DNA from 2 places in the Roseomonas gilardii genome. Region 2 is predicted to be linked to the other one. Evidence: riboswitches for the same ligand, from Rfam matches in the RefSeq annotation. Region 2 holds a riboswitch; the other holds the start of a gene.
What was found. Region 2 has a riboswitch for thiamine pyrophosphate ahead of thiC (phosphomethylpyrimidine synthase ThiC). Riboswitches for the same ligand answer to the same signal wherever they lie in the genome.

Region 1 (3,405 bases), 2.1 Mb from region 2:
ACTCCCGGCGGGGTCTCGGGGAGGCCCTCGCCTCCCTGAGCGGAGAGGGTGTGGGAGAGGCAGGGCCTCTCCCACGGACAGGCAGCCCTCGGATCAACCGCGGCGCAGGTTCCACAGATACGGGTTCGGCCCCTGCAACACGCCGGAAAGATCGGCGCGGAAGCCGGTCTGCAGCACGAAGATGCCGGTGGGCGCGAAGGGCACGCTGTTCCAGCTTGTCTCCTGCACGCGGCGGAGCGCCAGGGACTGTGCCTCGGCATCCGGCGCGTAGAGCCAGCGGTCGATCGCCTCCTCCGTCGCCGGGTCTTCGGGCCAGCCGAACCAGGCCTTCTCCCCATTGCCGCGGATGGCAAAGTTCACCGCCGGGTTGGCGATGGAGCCCGAGGGCGCGTTGGTGGGCAGGATGCTCCAGCCGCCCTCGCCCGGCTTCGCCTTGCTGGTCCGGCGGGTGAGCACGCTGGCCCAGTCCGTCTCCACCAGATCGACGTCGAAGCCGAGCTGGCGCATCAGTTGCGCGGCCAGCCGCCCCTGTGGCGCGATGGCGGCGAAGTCGGAGGCGTTGATGATCACCACCTTCGCCCCCTCCACCCCGGCGGCGCGGATGATCTTCCGGGCCGATTCCAGGTCCGGCGCCACCGGCGTGTGGCTTTCCACCCCCGGCAGGGTGCAGGGGAGCATGGCATGGCATTCCGCCCAGTCGCCCGGGGCGGCGACGGAGGCCATGAAATCCGGTTGCGCCACGAGGTCGCGCACGGCGCGGCGCACCTCCACCTTGTTGAAGGGCGGGTGCAGCTGGTTGAAGCGCATGATCCCGAGGAAGCCCATCGGGTCATAGACCTGGAAGGCCAGCTTCGGGTCCTGCTTCAGGGACGGGATCAGGTCCGGCAGCGGGTATTCCACCCAGTCCACCTCGCCCGTCCGCAGCGCCGCCGCCGCGGTCGCGCCATCGGGGATGATATGCCATTCGAGCCGGTCGAAATGCACCAGCTTGCCGCCCGAGGCGCCGTCGGCGGGCTCGGCGCGGGGCACGTACCGCTCGTTGCGGGCATAGGCGACGCGGCTGCCGCTGTTGAACTCGTCCGGCAGGAAGCGCCAGGGGCCGGAGCCGACGATCTCGCTGATGGGCTTGTCGCCCGGCGTCTTCGCGATGCGCTCCGGCATGATGAAAGGCACCACCGAGGCCGGCTTGGCCAGGGCATAGAGCAGCGCCGGGAAGGGACGGTGCAGGCGGATCGACAGGGTGCGGTCGTCCGGCGCCGTCCATTCCGCCACGCTCTGGCGCAGGATCTGCCCGAACTGGTCGCGCGAGGCCCAGCGCTCCAGCGAGGCCAGGCAGTCGCGCGCCCGCACCGGCTCCCCGTCGTGGAAGCGCAGCCCCTCGCGCAGCCGGATGGTCCAGCGCTTCCCGTCCTCGCTGGTCTCGTGGCCTTCCGCCATCTGCGGATGCGGCCGCAGCTTGGTGTCGGTGGCATAGAGCGTGTCGAAGACGCAGAAGCCGTGCGTGGTGCTGATCGTGGCGCTGAGGAAGATGGGGTCCAGCACCGTCAGCGCCGCCTGCGGCACGAAGCGCAGGGTGCGGGCGCGCGTGGCAGCGGGCGCCACGCCTGGGTTGCTTCCCGGGTTCCCCCCCTGGGCCAGGGCTGGGCGGGCCAGCATGGCAGAAGCCAGGGCAGCAGGAGCCAGGGCGGGCACGGCCAGCCCGGCCTTCAGCAGGTCACGTCTTTGCATGGGGTGTTTCCTCTCTCGCGGGTCCCAGGATGGGAGGAGAGGTGCAGGGCCACGCCGCCCACCGGGATACCCGGCGGGGCAGGACTCTCCGGAACGGGTTGCCCTTCCGTGGCATGAGGTGCACCGATCCCTTCGCCGGTCCTAACCGGGGCAGGTTCCAGGGGTCGCGGGCCAGATGCCCGCCTCTCAGCCCGGTATGGGCTCCCCCCGATGTCCGCCCCAGCTATGGGCCAGGGGCCGGATGGCGGCAAGACGCCCGCGTGGTGACGGCAGGGCAATCCTGCGTGCCACCCCCTGGAACTGCCATGGCAGTGGCGCCTATGCTGTCGGCAAAGCCTGACTTCCAACGAGGAAACCCGACGCCATGGATGCCGTGACCCAGCCGCCCGTAATCCGCCTGCATCCCGAGGACGGGGTGGTGATCGCGCGCATGGTCCTGCCCCCCGGCACCACCGTCGCCCCCGGGGTGCGGACGGAGAAGCGCGTCCCCGCCGGCCACAAGATCGCCATCCGCGCGCATGCGAAGGGCGAGGCGGTGCGGCGCTACGGCCAGGTGATCGGCTTCGCCACGCGCGACATCGCCCCCGGCGAATGGGTGCATGTGGAGGAGATCGCGATGGGCGACTTCTCGCGCGACTATGCCTTCGGCGCCGACCTCAAGCCGACCGCCTATGTGCCGGAGCCCGCGACCTTCCTCGGCATCCGGCGGAAGGACGGGCGGGTGGCCACGCGCAACTATGTCGGCATCGTCACCAGCGTGAACTGCTCCGCCCATGTCGCGGAGCTGATCGCCCTGGCCTTCCGCCGCAACCCGATCACCGGGGAGGACCCGCTGGCCGCCTGGCCGAACGTGGACGGGGTGGTGGCGCTGACCCACAAGACCGGCTGCGGCATGGCGCAGGGCGAGCCGCTGTCGCTGCTGCGGCGGACCATCGGCGGCTATGCGCGGCACCCGAACTTCTCGCATGTCGTGGCCATTGGCCTGGGCTGCGAGGTGAACCAGATCGGCGGGATGATGCAGGAACAGCGCCTCGCCGACCGGCTGCGCAGCATGGACATCCAGGAGATGGGCGGCGCCCGCAAGACGGTGGAGGCCGGCATCGCCTTCGTGCGCGGCGTGCTGGACGAGGCCAATGCCGTGACGCGCGAACCGGTGCCGGCGAGCGAGCTCTGCGTCGCCCTGCAATGCGGCGGCTCCGACGGCTATTCCGGCATCTCCGCCAACCCGGCCCTGGGCGTGGCGAGCGACCTGATCGTGCGCCATGGCGGCACGGTGATCCTGAGCGAGACCACCGAGACCTATGGCGCCGAGCACCTGCTGACCCGTCGCGCGGTGAGCCCGGAGGTCGGGCAGAAACTGGTGGACCTGATGCACTGGTGGGAGGACTACACCGCCAAGGAGGGGGCGGAGATCAACGCCAACCCCTCCCCCGGCAACAAGGCCGGGGGGCTCACCACCATCCTGGAGAAGAGCCTGGGCGCCATGGCCAAGGCGGGGCACACGAACCTCGTGGAGGTGTACCGCTATGCCGAGCCGGTGACCGCCAAGGGCTTCGTCTTCATGGACACGCCGGGCTACGACCCGGTGGCGGCGACGGGACAGGTGGCGGGCGGCGCCAACCTCGTCTGCTTCACCACCGGCCGCGGCAGCGTCTTCGGCGCGAAGCCCGCGCCCAG
Region 2 (3,405 bases):
GGGGCAGGCGGCGCGTTCCGCCCGCGTGCGCACCCTGCTGCCGATGATGCGCACGGCGCTGATGATCGTGATCCTGATCTTCCTGGTGCTGAACGTGCTGAGCGAGATCGGGGTGAACGTCGCGCCGCTGATCGCCGGCGCCTCGGTCGTCGGCGTCGCCATCGGCTTCGGTTCGCAGACTCTGGTGAAGGACGTGGTGACGGGCCTCTTCCTTCTGCTGGAGGATGCGGTGGCGGTGGGCGACAGCGTCACCCTCGGCACGCCGCCTCAGACCGGGGTGGTGGAGCGGCTCTCGATCCGCTCCATCCGGCTGCGCGCGGTGGACGGGTCGGTGCACATCATCCCCTTCTCCTCCGTCACCTCCGTCACCAACATGACCCGCGACTTCGCCTTCGCCATGCTGGAATTCTCGCTCTCCTATGGCGAGGACACGGATCGCGTGGCCGAGGTGCTGCGCCAGATCGCGAAGGAGATGCGGGGCGAGACGCGCTGGAGCGCGGCGATCCGCGACGACATGGACGTCATGGGCGTGGAGCGGCTGCTGGAGACCGGCGTGGTGCTGCGCGCCCGGCTGAAGACCGAGCCCTCGCAGCGCGCCCCGGTGGCGCGCGAGCTGAACCGCCGCATCCAGGCGAGGTTCGAGGAGCTGGGCATCGTCATTCCCTCCCCCTGGCGCAAGACCGTCACGGAGGAGGACCAGATGCATGCGGCGGGCGCGAGTGCCTGAGGCCCGTCATGCACCCGGCGCGGATCAGATCCGCGCCGGTTTTCACCGGGCTGCCTGTACAGCCACCCGAAGCGCGTCCTAGGCTCGCCGGCATGACGGTCTGGACCTCCACGCGGCGAATTATCCGCCCGGTCGCCTGAGCGCCGCCCGAGGGGGCTTCCCCTCCGAGGCGGGCGAAGAGCGGCCGGGACACTGATCCGTCACCCCCTCTTCGCCGTGCTTTTCCGGAGGCCTCCAGAGCCATGTCCGACCTCGTTTCCGCCACCGTCGCCGCCCGCTTCAGCCTGCTCGCCGAGCCCTCTCCCGGCCTGCTGCCGCGCGTGATGCAGCCCTTCGCCAAGCGCGACCTGGTGCCTGACCATTTCGCCTCGCACCGCGAGGATGGCACCCTGCGCCTGTCCTTCGGCATGAAGTCCATGCCGGCGGAGATGGTGCACCTCGTCCGCGGCGACCTCGCCCGTCTCGTCGGCCTGCTCGATCTCCAGGTGGAGCAGGGCGCGGTGGAGCGCGGCCCTGCGGTGCTCGCCGTCGCCGCCTGACCGCGTGAAGCCGCACACCAGACCGGGCGCACGAAGCCGCGAGGGCCGCCTCGGCCGTTGACAGCCGCGGCGCCGCGTGGCCCTGATGCGCGCATGTTCCAAGGGGGGTCCCGGTTCAGGGGCTGAGATAGCGCTGGGGCTTCCGCCCGCCGCGCTGACCCTTCGAACCTGATCCGGGTCATGCCGGCGAAGGGACAGGAACGGGCCGCCACGGGCCGGGAATCATCCGTAGGCGCCCCACCCCGACGTCACACCAGACGACCCGGGTCTCCGACCGAAAGCAGGTTCAGGAGATCCGACCGTGCCAGACAGCCTTCCCCCGAAATCCCCCATGCAGATCGGCGAGGTCGTGACCGGCCCGATCCCGGGCTCCCGCCGCGTCTATGTGGAATGCCCGGCGCGCGGCTTCCGCGTGCCCTTCCGCGAGATCGCGGTGCACCCCTCCGCCAAGGAGCCGCCCGTCACGCTCTACGACGCCTCCGGCCCCTATACCGACCCCGAGGCGAAGGTGGACATCGCGAGCGGCCTCGCCCGCACCCGCGACGCCTGGATCCGCGCCCGCGGCGACGTGGAGGAGACCGAGGGCCGCGCCATCCGGCCGGAGGACAACGGCAACGTTTCCGACAGCCACCGCGTGCCGCGGTTCCCGGGCCGCATCCGCCCGCTGCGCGCCAGGGCCGGCGCGGCGGTGACGCAGATGGCCTATGCCCGGCGCGGCATCGTCACGCCGGAGATGGAATTCGTCGCCATCCGCGAGAACATGCGCCGCGAGATGCTGCGCGAGGTCATCCGCGACGGCGAGGATTTCGGCGCCAGCATCCCGGACGTGGTGACGGCGGAATTCGTGCGCGACGAGATCGCCCGCGGCCGCGCCATCATCCCGAACAACGTGAACCACCCGGAATCCGAGCCGATGGCGATCGGGCGGAACTTCCTGGTGAAGATCAACGCCAATATCGGCAACTCGGCGGTCAGCTCCTCGGTGGCGGAGGAGGTGGACAAGATGGTCTGGGCGATCCGCTGGGGCGCCGACACGATCATGGACCTTTCCACCGGCCGCAACATCCACGACACGCGCGAATGGATCCTGCGCAACGCCCCCGTCCCCGTCGGCACCGTGCCGCTGTACCAGGCGCTGGAGAAGGTCGGCGGCGTGGCCGAGGAGCTGAGCTGGGAGGTGTTCCGCGACACGCTGATCGAGCAGGCGGAACAGGGCGTGGACTACTTCACCATCCATGCCGGCGTGCGCCTCGCCCATGTGCCGCTCACCGCGCGGCGCGTCACCGGCATCGTCTCGCGCGGCGGCTCGATCATGGCCAAGTGGTGCCTGGCGCATCACCGGGAGAGCTTCCTCTACACGCGCTTCGACGAGATCTGCGAGATCATGCGCGCCTATGACGTCGCCTTCTCGCTGGGCGACGGCCTGCGCCCCGGCTCCATCGCCGATGCCAACGACGCGGCGCAGTTCGCCGAGCTGGAAACGCTGGGCGAGCTGACCCAGGTGGCGTGGAAGCACGACTGCCAGGTGATGATCGAGGGCCCCGGCCATGTGCCGATGCACAAGATCAAGGCCAACATGGACAAGCAGCTCGCGGTCTGCGGCGAGGCACCCTTCTACACCCTCGGCCCGCTCACGACCGATGTGGCGCCGGGCTACGACCACATCACCTCGGCCATCGGCGCGGCGATGATCGGCTGGTTCGGCACGGCGATGCTCTGCTACGTCACGCCGAAGGAGCATCTGGGCCTGCCTGACCGCGACGACGTGAAGGCCGGCGTGATCGCCTACAAGATCGCCGCCCATGCCGCCGACCTCGCCAAGGGTCACCCCACGGCACGGGCCTGGGACGACGCGCTGAGCCGCGCGCGCTTCGAGTTCCGCTGGGAGGACCAGTTCAACCTGGGCCTCGATCCGGAAACGGCGCGCGCCTATCACGACGAGACCCTGCCCAAGGAAGCGCACAAGGTCGCGCATTTCTGCTCCATGTGCGGGCCCAAGTTCTGCTCCATGAAGATCAGCCAGGACATCCGCGACGAGGCCATCCGCGCCGCCGCCGAGGAAGGCATGGCCGAGATGGCGGAACGCTTCCGCGACGGCGGCAGCCAGATCTACAGCCCCGCCGCGGAGTAGCTGCGGCA

Region 1: another riboswitch for thiamine pyrophosphate. It lies ahead of RGI145_RS14740 (ABC transporter substrate-binding protein); the one in region 2 lies ahead of thiC (phosphomethylpyrimidine synthase ThiC).

What each region holds. Positions count from the first base shown of each region.
Region 1 is NZ_CP015583.1:3,203,272-3,206,676, forward strand. Features, by position in the region: gene RGI145_RS14740 (ABC transporter substrate-binding protein) at 94-1,728, opposite strand; TPP riboswitch at 1,838-1,946, opposite strand; gene RGI145_RS14745 (UxaA family hydrolase) at 2,093-3,405, shown strand, end outside.
Region 2 is NZ_CP015583.1:937,416-940,820, reverse strand. Features, by position in the region: gene RGI145_RS04105 (mechanosensitive ion channel family protein) at 1-727, shown strand, start outside; gene RGI145_RS04100 (hypothetical protein) at 970-1,266, shown strand; TPP riboswitch at 1,358-1,479, shown strand; gene thiC (phosphomethylpyrimidine synthase ThiC) at 1,598-3,397, shown strand.